DNA from 2 places in the Streptomyces sp. NPDC049879 genome. Region 1 is predicted to be linked to the other one. Evidence: predicted binding sites of a transcription regulator. Region 1 holds the regulator's gene; the other holds the start of a gene.

Region 1 (7,322 bases):
GGTCGCGGCCCTCGACCGACGCCACCGTGCCGGACGCGCCCGTGCCCCGGCCGTCCGTCAGCACGACGTCCTCGCCCGGCCGCAGCCGCCGCACCGAGACGGCGTGCCGCCCCTCGGGGCCGTCGAGCACCAGCGTCCGGCCCACGGCCGCCGCGTCGAGCGACTCGACCAGGAAGACAGGAGCCGTGCTCATCGCCCGTTGAACGCGTCCTTCAGGCGGGAGAACAGCCCCTGCTGCCCCGGCTGGAACTGCCCCATGGGCCGCTCCTCGCCCCGCAGCTTCGCCAGGCGCCGCAGCAGCTCCTCCTGCTCCGCGTCGAGCTTGCCGGGCGTCTGCACCTCGACGTGCACCACGAGGTCGCCCCGCCCGCTGCTGCGCAGGTGCGTGATGCCGCGGGCGTGCAGCGGGATCGACTGGCCGGACTGCGTGCCCGGCCTGATGTCGACCTCCTCCATGCCGTCCAGCGTCTCCAGCGGCACCTTCGTGCCCAGCGCCGCCGCCGTCATCGGCACGGTCACCGTGCAGTGCAGGTCGTCGCCGCGCCGCTGGAAGACCGCGTGCGGCGTCTCGCGGATCTCGACGTACAGGTCACCGGCGGGGCCGCCGCCGGGACCCACCTCGCCCTCGCCCGCGAGCTGGATGCGCGTGCCGTTGTCGACACCGGCGGGGATCTTCACCGTCAGCGTCCTGCGGGTCCGCACCCGGCCGTCGCCCGCGCACTCGGGGCACGGCGTCGGCACCACGGTCCCGAAGCCCTGGCACTGCGGGCAGGGCCGCGACGTCATGACCTGGCCGAGGAACGACCGCGTCACCTGCGACACCTCGCCCCGGCCGCGGCACATGTCGCACGTCTGCGCCGACGTGCCGGGGGCCGCGCCCTCGCCGTTGCACGTGTTGCAGACGGTGGCCGTGTCGACCTGGATCTCCTTGGTCGTGCCGAAGGCCGCCTCGTTGAGGTCGATCTCCAGCCGGATCATGGCGTCCTGGCCGCGCCGCGTCCGCGACTTCGGGCCGCGCTGCGACGCGGTGCCGAAGAAGGCGTCCATGATGTCCGAGAAGTTCCCGAAGCCCGCGCCGCCGAAGCCCGCGCCCGCCGAGGCGGCGCTCCCCAGCGGGTCGCCGCCGAGGTCGTACATCTGCTTCTTCTGCGGGTCGGAGAGCACCTCGTACGCGGTGTTGACCTCCTTGAACCGCTCCTGCGTCTTCGGGTCCGGATTGACGTCCGGATGCAGTTCGCGGGCGAGCCTGCGGAAGGCCTTCTTGATCTCTTCCTGCGAGGCGTCCCGCTGCACGCCGAGGATCGCGTAGTAGTCCGTCGCCACTTAGTTCTCCGCGAGGATCTGTCCGACGTACCGTGCCACTGCGCGCACCGCTCCCATCGTTCCCGGGTAGTCCATGCGGGTCGGTCCGACCACGCCGAGCTTGGCCACCGCCTCGTCCCCAGAACCGTAGCCGACCGAGACGACCGAGGTGGAGGTCAGGCCCTCGTGGGCGTTCTCGTGACCGATGCGCACGGTCATCCCCGAGTCCTTCGCCTCCCCGAGCAGCCGCAGGAGGACGACGTGCTCCTCCAGCGCCTCCAGCACGGGCCTGATCGTCAGCGTGAAGTCCTGTCCGAAGCGCGTGAGATTGGCGGTCCCGCCGATCACGAGCCGCTCCTCGGTCTCCTCGACCAGCGTCTCCAGGAGGGACGACAGGACGGTCGAGACCGTGCCGCGCTCCTCCTTGTCGAAGGAGTCCGGCAGATCCGCCACCAGCCGCGGCATGTCGGGGAACCGCTGCCCCGCGATCCGGCTGTTCAGCCGGGCGCGCAGGTCCGCGAGCGAGGTCTCCCCGAACGGCGCCGGGCAGTCGATCAGCCGCTGCTCCACCCGGCCGGTGTCGGTGATCAGCACCAGCATCAGCCGCGCGGGCGCCAGCGACAGCAGCTCGACGTGCCGCACCGTGGAGCGGCTGAGCGAGGGGTACTGCACGACGGCGACCTGCCGCGTCAGCTGCGCGAGCAGCCGCACCGTGCGGCCGACGACGTCGTCGAGGTCCACGGCGCCGTCGAGGAAGTTCTGGATCGCCCGGCGCTCGGCCACGGACAGCGGCTTCACGTCGGCGAGCTTGTCGACGAACAGCCGGTAGCCCTTGTCGGTGGGCACGCGCCCCGCGCTGGTGTGGGGCTGGGCGATGTACCCCTCCTCCTCCAGGGCCGCCATGTCGTTGCGCACGGTGGCCGGGGAGACCTGGAGGTTGTGCCGCTCCGTGAGGGCCTTGGAACCGACCGGCTCCTCGGTGCCCACGTAGTCCTGGACGATGGCCCTGAGCACCTCAAGCCTGCGTTCACTGAGCATGCCGCGCACCTCCCGTCCGGCCGTCGCCGCCCTTGGCACTCGACGTCACCGAGTGCCAATCCCTGGACCAGTGTACGGCCGGGTAGCACGCCCAGGGAATCGCGACCGGTGTGCCGGTTGTCGGCGGGGACCGGGTGCGGGTGGCTCGTTGTCGTTGGCTCAGGCTAACGTCCCAGGTCCATGAGCACTTGGGAAGAGGTGACGGACGGCGTGATCCGCCGTCGTCTGTCCGGCTGGGACGAGACGATCGGCGCGATCGCGGGTGACGACGGCCTGCTCCTCGTGGACACGGGGCCCACGCCCGGCGCCGCCGCGGACGCCGGGCGGGAGGCGGAGGCGCTGCTCGGCCGCCCCGTGACGCGGCTGGTGGTCACGCACCCGCACTTCGACCACCTGCTGGGAGCGGGCGCGTTTCCGGAGGCGGAGGCCTACGGGCCGCGGCACGACGCCGCGGAGAACGCGCGGGACGGCGTGCGGCAGGGGCTGGCGCCCGAGGACGCGGCGCACGGCGAGGAGCTGCTGTCCGGGGTGCGCTGGCGGATCATGGACGGCACCGATGTGACGCTCGACCTCGGCGGCGGGCGGCGCGCCCTGCTCGTGGACCTGGGCGCGGCGCACTCGTCGCACGACATCGCCGTGGTCGTCCACGGGCCGGTCCCCGTGGTGTTCTGCGGCGACCTGGTCGAGGAGTCGGGCGAGCCCCAGGCGGGCCCCGACGCGCGGCCTGAACGCTGGCCCGGCGCCCTCGACCGGCTGCTGGATCTCGGCGGGCCCGAGGCGGTGTACGTGCCAGGGCACGGCGCGCTGGTGGACGCGGACTTCGTGCGGGCCCAGCGGGACGCGCTGCGTGCGCGCTTCGGCGGAGCCGGGCCGGCGTGAGGGGCCCGCGTGGTCGAATGGGGCCATGCGCAGCCGACAGTACGGTCCCGACCTGACGCCGCCGTGGAAGCGGCGCACGCCCGTCCCCGAGGTCCCGGCGGACCACGGTCTCGTGGTCGAGGAGGCCGCGACCGGCTTCTGCGGCGCGGTCGTGCGCTGCGAGCGCACGGCGCAGGGCGACACCGTCACGCTGGAGGACCGTTTCGGGGCGCTGCGGGTCTTCCCGCTGGAGCCGCGCGGCTTCCTGATCGACGGGCGCGCCGTGACGCTGACCCGGCCCGTACGGCGCCCCGCCGCCCCGGCCGGGCCGGCGCGGACGGCCTCCGGCTCGCTGGCGGTGCCGGGGGCGCGCGCCCGCGTAGCCCGCGCCGGGCGGATCTACGTGGAGGGGCGGCACGACGCGGAGCTGGTCGAGAAGGTCTGGGGCGACGACCTGCGGATCGAGGGCGTGGTCGTGGAGTACCTGGAGGGGGTGGACGGGCTGCCCGAGGTGGTCGAGGAGTTCGGGCCAGGCCCGGACGCGCGGCTCGGCGTGCTGGTGGACCACCTGGTGCCCGGCTCGAAGGAGTCGCGGATCGCCGCGTCCGTGAGCGGTGAGCACGTGCTGGTGGTGGGGCACCCGTTCATCGACGTGTGGGCGGCGGTGAAGCCCGCGTCGGTCGGCATCGCGGCCTGGCCGGACGTGCCGCGCGGGCAGGACTGGAAGACGGGCGTGTGCCGCGCGCTCGGCTGGCCGGAGAACACGGGCGCGGCCTGGCAGCGGATCCTCGGCGGTGTCCACAGCTTCCGCGACCTCGAACCGGCGCTGCTCGGGCCCGTCGAGCACCTCATCGACCACGTGACCGTTGGTGGCCCCAACGGCTGAACGCGGCGGGCGCGGGCGCTGAGGGACAATCGGTCCCATGCCCTCCACCCTCCCCGACGGCGAGCCGGTCCCCGAGGACGGCGCGCTCCCCGCGTCGGCGACGGCCGGCGCCGCGGACCGCCCCCTGGCGTTCTACCTGCACGTCCCGTACTGCGCGACGCGCTGCGGCTACTGCGACTTCAACACCTACACGGCCTCCGAGCTGCGCGGCTCCGGCGGCGCCCTGGCGTCGCGCGAGAACTACGCGGACGTCCTCGCCGAGGAGGTCAGGCTGGCGCGCAAGGTCCTGGGGGACGACCCGCGCGAGGTGTCCACGGTCTTCGTCGGCGGCGGGACGCCGACGCTGCTGCCGCCGGGGGACCTCGGCCGGATGCTGGCGGCGGTGCGCGACGAGTTCGGGCTCGCGGCGGACGCCGAGGTGACGACGGAGGCGAACCCCGACTCGGTGGACCCCGCGTCGCTCGCCGCGCTGCGGGAGGCCGGGTTCACGCGCGTCTCGTTCGGCATGCAGAGCGCGCGGCCGCACGTCCTGGCCGTGCTGGAGCGCACGCACACGCCGGGCAGTCCCGAGCGGCGGGTCGCCGAGGCGCGCGCGGCGGGCTTCGCGCACGTCAGCCTCGACCTGATCTACGGCACCCCGGGCGAGACGGACGACGACTGGCGCGCCTCCCTGGACGCGGCGCTCGCCGCCGGGCCCGACCACATCTCGGCGTACTCGCTGATCGTCGAGGACGGCACCAGGCTCGCGCAGCGCGTGCGGCGCGGCGAGGTGCCGATGACCGACGACGACGTGCACGCCGACCGCTACCTCATCGCCGAGGAGACGCTGACGGCGGCGGGCATGGAGTGGTACGAGATCTCGAACTGGGCCGCCTCCCCCGCCGACCGCTGCCGCCACAACGAGCTGTACTGGACCGGCGCCGACTGGTGGGGCGCGGGCCCCGGGGCGCACAGCCACGTCGGGGGCGTGCGCTGGTGGAACGTGAAGCACCCCGGCGCGTACGCGCAGGCCCTCGCCTCCGGCCGCTCCCCCGGCGCCGGGCGCGAGCTGCTGTCGGACGAGGACCGGCGGGTGGAGCGCGTGCTGCTGGAGCTGCGGCTGCGCGACGGGGTGCCCCTGGACGTCCTCGCCCCCGCCGGGCGCGCCGCCGCGCGGGAGGCCCTGCGGTCGGGGCTGCTGCGGCCCGGCGCGTACGAGGACGGCCGGGCCGCGCTGACGCTGCGCGGCCGTCTGCTGGCCGACGCGGTGACGCGGGATCTTGTGGACTGAAGCGCCTGAAAGGGACCGGGAAGCGGGTCAGTCCTTCGGGTACATGTCCTCGACCAGGCCGTGGAACTCGCGCTCCACCACCGGGCGCTTCAGCTTGAGGCTGGGCGTCAGGTCGCCGTGCTCGACGTCCAGCTCGCGCGGCAGCAGCCGGAAGCGCTTGATCGTCTGCCAGCGCTGGAGCCCCGCGTTCAGCTCCTGGATGTAGCCGTCCACCAGGGCCTGGGTGCGCTCGTCGGCGACGATCTGCGCGTAGTCGCCCGGCACGCCGTTGTCCTTCGCCCAGGCGAGCAGCGACACCTCGTCCAGCGCGATCAGGGCGGAGCAGAACTTCCTGCCCTGGCCGACGACCATCATGGCCGACACATAGGGGCAGACCGCCTTGAAGCGGCCCTCGATCTCGCTGGGCGCGACGTACTTGCCGCCCGAGGTCTTGAAGAGGTCCTTCTTGCGGTCGGTGATCCGCAGGTAGCCGTCGTCGGACAGCTCGCCGATGTCGCCGGTGTGGAACCAGCCGTCGGCGTCCAGCACCTCGGCCGTCTGCTCGGGCAGCTCGTGGTAGCCCAGCATCACGCCGGGGCCGCGTACGAGCAGCTCGCCGTCGTCGGCGATGCGCGCCTCCAGGCCGGGGAACGGCTTGCCGACGGTGCCGACGCGGTTGGCGGCCAGCGGGTTCAGGAAGCTGGCGGCGGCGGTCTCGGTGAGGCCGTAGCCCTCCAGGACGGGGATGCCCGCGCCGTTGAAGAAGTGGCCGATCTCGGGGGTCAGCGCGGCCGAGCCGGACACACAGGCCCGCATCCGGCCGCCGAACGCCTCGCGCAGCTTCGCGTAGACCAGCCGGTCGGCGAGGGCGTGCTTGGCGCGCAGCCGGGCGGGCACGGCGGCGCGGCCCGTGCGGCGGAAGTTGTCCTGCGAGACGCGGGAGAACTCCTTGGCGGTCGCCGCGGCCCAGTCGAAGATGCGGCCTTTGGCGCCGCCGCCGGCGCGGGCGCGCATGGCCACGCCGTTGTAGACCTTCTCGTAGATCCGCGGCACACCGCACATCACCGTCGGGCGGACGGCGGGCAGGTTCGTGATGATCTCGTCCACCCGGCCGTCGACGACCATCACGTGCCCGACCTTGACGTGCGCGGACAGCAGCACCTTGCCGAAGACGTGGGCCAGCGGCAGCCACAGGTAGTGGATGTCGTCGGCGCGCAGCAGGTCGATGGCCTCGATGGTGTGGCCCATGTACGACCACGTGTCCTGGCTGAGCCGCACGCCCTTGGGGCGGCCGGTGGTGCCCGAGGTGTAGATCAGCGTCGCCAGGTGGTCGGGGCGCAGGGCCGAGACGGTGTCCTTGACGGCGTCCGGCTTGCGCTCCAGGTAGGCGGCGCCGCGTTCCGCCAGGTCGGCGAGGGAGAGGACCCAGCCCTCCGGGTCGCCCTCGGCGGGGACGGCGTCGTCCGCCTCGATGACGACGACGTGCGCGAGGTCCGGCAGCTCGGCCCGGCGCTCCCTGGCCTTGGCGAGCTGCGCGGCGTCCTCGGCGATCAGCACCCGGCTGCCGGAGTCGGCGAGGATGTACGCCGTCTCCTCCGCGTTGGTCTGCGCGTAGACCGTGGTCGTGGCGGCGCCCGCGCACATGATGCCGAGGTCGGCGAGCATCCAGTCCACGCGCGTGGCGGAGGCGATGGCGACGCGCTCCTGGGGGCGTACGCCCAGGTCCATCAGGCCGGCGGCGATGGCGAAGACGCGGGTGGCCGTCTCGGCCCAGGTGTAGCCGGCCCAGCCGTCGGGACCGCCGCCCGCGGTGGGCACCGGGTAGCGGAGGGCCTCGCGGTCCGGGGTGGCGGCCACGCGCTCCAGGAAGAGATGCGCCACGGACGGCGGGCGGTTCTGGGTCAGCTGAAGCTGCCTGTCGGTCACGACTTCCTCTTCCTCCGGGTGCGGCGCTGCAACGGGGGTGACTAATGGGTAACTTTCGGGTGG
Region 2 (7,322 bases), on a different contig from region 1:
TCTTCTCCGCGATCAGCTCGCCGATGCGGTTGCTGCGGGTGCCGTAGCTCCAGTCCTCGGTGAGGAAGACGTCGTTCGCGTCGTCGGCGGGGTCGATGACGGCCTGGTTGGCGGTGACGATGTAGCCGCGCTCGGGGTTCATCTCCCAGGGGAGGTCGTCCTGCGGGACGTACTCGTCGCGCCAGTCGTACGCGGAGTCCCAGCCGGGCGCCGGGTAGCGGCCGTCGCCCCGGCCGCGTACGGGGATGTCGCCCGGGGCCTGGTAGCCGATGTTGTCCTCGGTGTCGGCGTAGATCATGTTCTGGGAGGGGGCGGCGAAGTCGCGGGCGGCGGCGCGGAAGTCCTCGAAGTCGGTGGCGCGGTCGAGCGCGAAGACGGCGTCCATCGTGTTGGACGGCTGCAGCGCGGTCCAGGTGAGGGAGACGGCGTACCCGTCGCCGCGGTCGGGGGCGGACTGGTCGACCGGCGCGCTGTCGCCCACCTGGGCCAGCTCGTCGAGGCGGTCGGAGATGATCGGCCCGTTCTCCGTGGACCTGATCGTGATCTCGCGCGACTCGCCGCCCGCCACCTTCAGCGTCTCGGAGCGCGTCTCATAGGGGACCTGTTCACCATCGCGCAGATAGTTGCCGTCGCTGAGCTTCTCCAGGCGCAGATCGGTCACGTCCGCGCCCAGATTGGTCATGCCCCAGGCGATCGACTGGTTGTGGCCGATGATCACACCGGGCATGCCGGAGAACGTGAAACCGGACACGTCGTACGGGCACTCCGCGCTCAGCTCGGTGCAGTGCAGGCCCATCTGGTACCAGATGCCGGGCAGCGACGGCGAGAGGTGCGGGTCGTTCGCCAGCAGGGGCGCGCCGGTCGTCGTGTACGTGCCCGAGACGACCCACGAGTTCGAGCCGATGCCGCTGCCCTCGGGGCCGAGCAGGCCGGGCAGTTCGCTCAGCGTCTGCGACAGCGCGCCCAGCTGCGTCGACGCGCCGTCGAGCGCCTCCTCCGCGCCCATGGTGCCCAGCTCGCCGTCCAGGGGCGGGAAGTCCCCGGTGTTGTCGCCCGGCTCGGAGACGATCGGCGTGGCGGTGTCGTACGGGTAGTCCGGGTACAGGTCCTCGATCTCCTCGGGGGAGAGCCGCTGGCCCATCAGCGCCCGGTCGATCTCGTCCTGCATGTTGCCGCGCAGGTCCCACGCCATGGCCTTGAGCCAGGCGATCGAGTCCACGGGGGTCCACGCCTCCGGCTCGTAGTCGTTCACGAAACCCAGCGCGGCGTACTCCACGGACAGCTCCGCCCCGCTGTGCGTCGCCAGGTAGCCGTTGACGCCCGCCGAGAACGCCTCCAGGTACGCCCGGGTGTCCTCCGACAGCTCCTGGTCCCACTCCTGCTGCGCGATCGCGTGCCAGCCGAGGGTGCGCAGGAACGCGTCGGTCTCCAGCTGGTCCTCGCCGAACATCTCCGACAGCCGCCCGGCGGTCATGTGGCGCCGCACGTCCATCTCGTAGAACCGGTCCTGCGCCTGGACGTACCCCTGCGCGCGGAACAGGTCCTCCGGGGTGCTCGCGTAGATCTGCGGGATGCCGTTCGCGTCGCGCTCCACGGTGACCGGCGCGGACAGTCCGTCGAGCGCGAGTTCCCCCGAGACCTGCGGGTAGGAGGCTCGCACGGTACTGACACTCCAGTAGGCGCCGTAGCCGAGACCGGCCAGGAGCATGACGACGAGCGCGATCACGAGCAGACGACCGCGTCGCCTGGGCTTCTTGGCGGGCATTTCTGTCCTTCGCAGGGCAGCTGAGCGATGGGAAGCAACCATAGACATACGGCCACTGAGGTGAGCCTACGGGGAGTCAGCCGCCCGATTCGCCGCGATCATATGATGGTAAATTCGCGGCACATGGCGCGAATTACCCCATTTCCCCGCTGTCAGCGCTCCGAGGAGAGGACCCGCCCCTGACCGTCGACCACCTCAACGAACTGCTGCTGGCCGCCACCCTCGTCCTGCTGGTCGCCGTCACCGCCGTCCGCCTCACGTCCCGCAGCGGCCTCCCGTCGCTGCTGCTCTACCTCGCGATCGGCGTCGCCCTCGGCTCGGACGGCATCGGCGTCGAGTTCAGCGACGTCGAGCTGACCCAGGTGATCGGCTACGCCGCCCTCGTCGTCATCCTCGCCGAGGGCGGCCTCGGCACGCGCTGGCAGGACATCAGGCCCGCCCTCCCCGTCGCCGCCGTCCTCGCGACCGCCGGCGTCGGCGTCAGCGTCGGGATCACGGCCGCCGCGGCCCACTACCTCGTGGGGCTCGGCTGGCAGTCGGCGCTCGTGATGGGCGCCGTCGTCTCCTCGACGGACGCCGCCGCCATCTTCTCCGTGCTGCGCCGCGTACCCCTCCCCAGGAGACTGTCCGGCGTACTGGAGGCGGAGTCCGGGTTCAACGACGCCCCGGTCGTCATCCTGGTGGTCGGCTTCTCCGAGCTGGGCTCCCACAGCGCCGCGGAACAGTGGTACGTCCTCCCCGCCGAGATGGTGATCGAGCTGGCCATCGGACTGGCCGTCGGCCTCCTCGTCGGCAAGGCCGGTGCCTACGGACTGCGCGCCGTCGCACTGCCCGCCGCCGGGCTGTACCCGATCGCCGTGCTCTCGCTGACCGTCCTCGCCTACGCCTCGGCGGCCCTGCTCCACGGCAGCGGCTTCCTGGCCGTCTACATCTGCGCCGTGCTCCTGGGGAACGCGGGCCTGCCCCACCGGCCCGCCACACGGGGGTTCGCCGACGCGGTGGCGTGGCTTGCGCAGATCGGGCTCTTCGTCCTGCTGGGCCTGCTGGTCAACCCGGACACCCTCGGGGACGACCTCGTCCCCGCGCTGATCGTAGGGGGAGTCCTCACCCTGCTCGCCCGCCCGCTGTCCGTCCTGCTGTGCCTCCTGCCCTTCCGCCGCCCCTGGCGCGAGCAGGTGCTGCTGTCCTGGGCCGGACTGCGCGGCGCGGTGCCCATCGTGCTGGCGATCATCCCCGTCGTCGCGGACGTGCCGGACAGCGACCGGATCTTCAGCATCGTCTTCGTGCTGGTCGTCGTCTTCACGCTGCTCCAGGGGCCCACACTGCCCTGGGTCGCCCGGCGGCTGCGGCTGGGGGACGGCGAGAAGACCGTGGACGTGGACATCGAGTCCGCCCCGCTGGAACGGCTGCGCGGGCACCTGCTCTCGGTCACGATCCCGCAGCGATCCCGCATGCACGGCGTGGAGGTCGCCGAACTGCGGCTGCCGCCCCAGGCCGCCGTCACGCTGGTGGTGCGCGACGGCCGCAGCTTCGTGCCCGGCCAGGACACCGTGCTGCGCCACGGGGACGAACTGCTGGTCGTGGCGACGGACGCCGTCCGTGACGCCGTGGAACGCCGCCTGATCGCGGTCGGGCGCGGCGGCAAACTGGCGGGCTGGCTGTCCGCCCCCGACGCCGTCGCACCCCCGCCGCGCATCGAGTGACGGCGCCGGCGGGGAGCCGCGCGGAGGGGCGGCAGTGGACTTGGAGGGCCGGAATGTTGCACGATGGAGAGTGGTTAGCACTCCAGAGGGATGAGTGCCAGGAGGATGAACGTGCCGACGTATCAGTATCAGTGCACCGCGTGCAACGAGGGTCTCGAAGTGGTGCAGAAGTTCACCGACGACGCCCTGACGGTGTGCCCCTCGTGCCAGGGGCGGCTGAAGAAGGTCTTCTCCGCCGTCGGCATCGTCTTCAAGGGCTCCGGCTTCTACCGCAACGACAGCCGCAACGCGACGTCGTCCAGCAGCCCGGCCTCCTCGTCGCAGACGAAGTCCGACAAGCCGGAGAAGAAGGCCGACCCGGCGGGCGGCTCGTCGTCCGCCTCCGGCGGCTCCGGCTCGTCCGGGTCGTCGTCCTCGACCGCCACGAGCGCGGGCAGCGCGGCCTCCGCCGCATGAGCCTGCCCGCGGCCGACATCGGCGTCATCGGCGGGTCCGGGTTCTACTCGTTCCTCGACGACGTGACCGAGGTCACCGTCGAGACGCCCTACGGCCCGCCGAGCGACTCCCTGGTCGTCGGCGAGCTGGCCGGGCGCCGCGTCGCGTTCCTCCCGCGCCACGGCAGGGGGCATCACCTGCCGCCCGCCAGGATCAACTACCGGGCGAACCTGTGGGCGCTGCGCTCCCTGGGTGTCCGGCAGGTCCTCGGGCCGTGCGCGGTGGGCGGTCTGCGGGCCGAGTACGGGCCCGGCACGCTGCTGATCCCCGACCAGCTGGTGGACCGCACCAAGAGCCGGGTGCAGACGTTCTACGACGGCGAGCCCCTGCCCGACGGCGGCCGGTCGAACGTCGTGCACATGACCTTCGCCGACCCGTACTGCCCGGTGGGCCGCTCCGCCGCGCTCGCCGCCGCCCGCGCCCACGACTGGGACGCGGTGGACGGCGGCACGATGTGCGTGATCGAGGGGCCCAGGTTCTCCACGAGGGCCGAGTCGCTCTGGCACGCGGCCCAGGGCTGGTCGGTCGTGGGCATGACGGGTCACCCCGAGGCGGTCCTCGCCCGTGAGCTGGAGCTGTGCTACACGTCCCTCACGCTGGTCACGGACCTGGACGCGGGCGCGGACGTGGGCGAGGGCGTCTCGCACGCGGAGGTGCTGGAGGTCTTCGCCCAGAACATCGGGCGGCTGCGCGGGGTGCTGTTCGACGTGATCGGCAAGCTGCCGGAGACCGGCGAGCGGGACTGCCTGTGCGCCGACGCCCTGATGGGGCAGGACCCGGGGATCGCGCTGCCGTGACCGCGCGTCCCGCCGTACGGTGGGACCGGGCCCGTGCTTGATGCACGGGCCTTTTCGCTGCTCTGAGATGGGCTGCGGGGTCCCTCGTACGGGTGATGAGGTTTTCCACAGCCCCTGCATCGTCCACAGGCTCCGGCACGATTCCGGCGGAACGGGCACGGTGTGGCCATGCGTGCACTCCAGCGGCCCACCGCCACCGACACCATCCTCCCCGGCATCGACCCCTCCGACGGCACCGGCTTCGGCGACGACACCCCCGCCGGGCCCTCTCCCGCAGTGCGGCGACCTCCTGGTTCTCCCCTTCCGGCCGGTACGGGCGTGCCCGCCTTCGCGCCGGTGAGACCCCGTGGCGGGCGGCACCGGCTGCGGCGCCTGCTGCACGGGCGGCGGCGCCTGGCGGCCCTCGCCCTGGCCGCGGCGGCGGGTGTCCTCGCGCTCCTCGTCCCGGGCACTGACGTACGAGCCGCGCCTCCCGCGCCCGTACCGCCGCCCCCGGCCGCCAGGGAGGGCCCTGACGACCGCAGGGTCTCGGTGCCCGTCCGTGTCGCCGACCCGGCGGTGGCCCGGCTCGTCGGGCCCGGCGACCGGGTGGACGTGCTCGCGGCCTCCGACGCCGCTGGTCAGACGCCGGGACCGGCCACCGTGGTGGCGCGCCGCGCCCTGGTCGCGGAGGTCCCCGAGGCCGCGCCCGGGGACATCGGTGCCGGGCCAGGGGGCACCCTCCTCGTCCTTTCGGTGACCCCCGGCACGGCCGCGGACCTGGCGGGCGCGGCGGCCGCGGCCCAGCTGGCGGTGGCCCGGTGGTGAACGTGTCGCTGACGCCCGATTGGACAGGTGTCCGCGTACTGATGCAGCGTGTCCGGCGCAGTGGACGCGGAATGGCAGGAAGGGACAGCGGTGAGCGACGAGAACAAGGGCCTGGCGGCCGGGGCCCGCGAGGTGATGGGCGGATTCCGGGACTTCCTGATGCGCGGGAACGTGGTCGAACTCGCCGTCGCCGTGGTGATCGGAGCGGCGTTCACGGGGATCGTGAACGCCGTGGTGGAGGGCGTCATCAACCCGGTGATCGGCGCCTTCGGGACCCAGAACCTCGACGACTACACCTTGTGTCTGCGCGGGAACTGCGCGCCGAACGAGGCGGGTCAGATCGACGGGGTGGCCATCCACTGGGGGTCGGTCGTCAGCGCTTCGCTGACCTTCCTGATCACGGCGGCCGTCGTCTACTTCCTGATGATCCTGCCCATGAACCGCTTCCTCGCCCGGCGGCGGGCCAAGGCGCCGGTGGAGACCCCGGCCGAGCCGCCCGTCGAGACGGAGCTGGAACTGCTCGCCCAGATCCGGGACGAGCTGATCGCCCAGCGGTCGGGCGGCGCCACGGTGGGAGCGCAGCGCACGGCACCCGGGCAGGGCGCGTCGCTGGACAAGCCGTCCGACGGGCGGCCGTAGCGGGACGCGCGTACCTGACGGCGGCGGGGGCGCCGCGGAAGCCGCGGAGCCCCTGGCTCTGCCCGGGACGGTGCGCGTCCTGGGTGGCGCGCCGGGCTCAGAGGTGGTGCGGGGGCTTCTCGCTGAGGAAGCGGACCAGGTCCCCGGCGCTGTCGTCGCGCAGTCCCTCGCCCCAGCCCTCGTCGGTGTCGTCGGCCGCCCGCCGCTCCAGCGGGTCGTCGAAGACGAGGGCCTCGGGCGGTGCCGCGTCCTCGGACCGGCGGGGGGAGGGGGCGCTGCTCATACGGCCAGGATACGGCGGCGCCGCTTCCGCCCCCTCGGCCAGCGCCTCGTGCCACCACCGGTCGCGGCCGGGCGTCCAGGGCACCGGCCGGGCGTGCTGCGGGACGACCAGGACGGTGTGGATGTCCGGGCACTGCGTGAGGAGACGGTCCAGCGCCGCCTTCACCGGGTACACCTGTCCGTCCGCCTGGCAGGCGTCGGCGGCGATCGCCACCCGGGCGCCGGAGTCGCGGACGCGGTCCCGGGCGAAGGCGGACTGCTTGGTGACGGGCAGGGAGACGCGGCGGGCCCCCAGCTGGATGATCCCCACCGTCACGGCGATGGATTCGAGCCCCATGGGCAGCTGCACGGCCACGGCGTCACCGGCGCCCACGCCCAGGCGGGCCAGCGTCCCGGCCACGCGACCGCCCTGCCAGAGCAGCTGGGCGTGGCTGACCACATCGGCCGGGCCCGATCCGTCCCACGGGCCTTCGTGTCGTTCTCCTCCGGACATGGGGGCAGCCTGCCCGCGCGGTATTGACGTCCTATAAACGTTCGCTGGACGGGGCGGCGCGGGTCGGTTCGGAGGGGCGGGGTGGGCGGGGAGGGTGGGGGGCGGGGGAGGGGCCCGGACAGCCCGAGGCCCCCGCGGCGGGGAGCCGTGGGGGCCTCGGGAAGGGACGAGGCGTTGTCGCCTCGGTCTCACGGGTGGATCAGTGCACGAGCACCGGGACGGCGTGCTCCTCCTCGGTGACGTCGTCGCCCTCGGCGGCGCGCCGTGCGCCGTGGCCCTTGCTGTTGATCAGCACGGCGGCGGTCACCGCGGCGGCCACCAGGATGCCGAACGCCCACCAG

What was found. Region 1 encodes HrcA, which represses chaperone genes, less so after heat shock. Its sites were predicted from a motif close to TTNGCACTCNGNNNNNCNGAGTGCNAA; they were not measured.
Region 2: a site for HrcA is predicted at 3,543-3,569, ahead of ACIBPC_RS18565 (FmdB family zinc ribbon protein). Genes of this name have one in related genera too.

Annotation. Positions count from the first base shown of each region.
Region 1 is NZ_JBITKT010000006.1:63,192-70,513, forward strand. It holds gene ACIBPC_RS20995 (16S rRNA (uracil(1498)-N(3))-methyltransferase) at 1-193, opposite strand, end outside; gene dnaJ (molecular chaperone DnaJ) at 190-1,323, opposite strand; gene hrcA (heat-inducible transcriptional repressor HrcA) at 1,324-2,340, opposite strand; gene ACIBPC_RS21010 (MBL fold metallo-hydrolase) at 2,521-3,219, shown strand; gene ACIBPC_RS21015 (DUF3097 domain-containing protein) at 3,245-4,084, shown strand; gene hemW (radical SAM family heme chaperone HemW) at 4,122-5,354, shown strand; gene ACIBPC_RS21025 (AMP-dependent synthetase/ligase) at 5,382-7,259, opposite strand.
Region 2 is NZ_JBITKT010000005.1:133,531-140,852, reverse strand. It holds gene ACIBPC_RS18575 (penicillin acylase family protein) at 1-1,765, opposite strand, end outside; gene ACIBPC_RS18570 (potassium/proton antiporter) at 1,915-3,468, shown strand; gene ACIBPC_RS18565 (FmdB family zinc ribbon protein) at 3,580-3,924, shown strand; gene ACIBPC_RS18560 (S-methyl-5'-thioadenosine phosphorylase) at 3,921-4,760, shown strand; gene ACIBPC_RS18555 (RcpC/CpaB family pilus assembly protein) at 4,929-5,567, shown strand; gene mscL (large conductance mechanosensitive channel protein MscL) at 5,703-6,206, shown strand; gene ACIBPC_RS18545 (AMP-binding protein) at 6,304-6,981, opposite strand; gene ACIBPC_RS18540 (MFS transporter) at 7,181-7,322, opposite strand, start outside.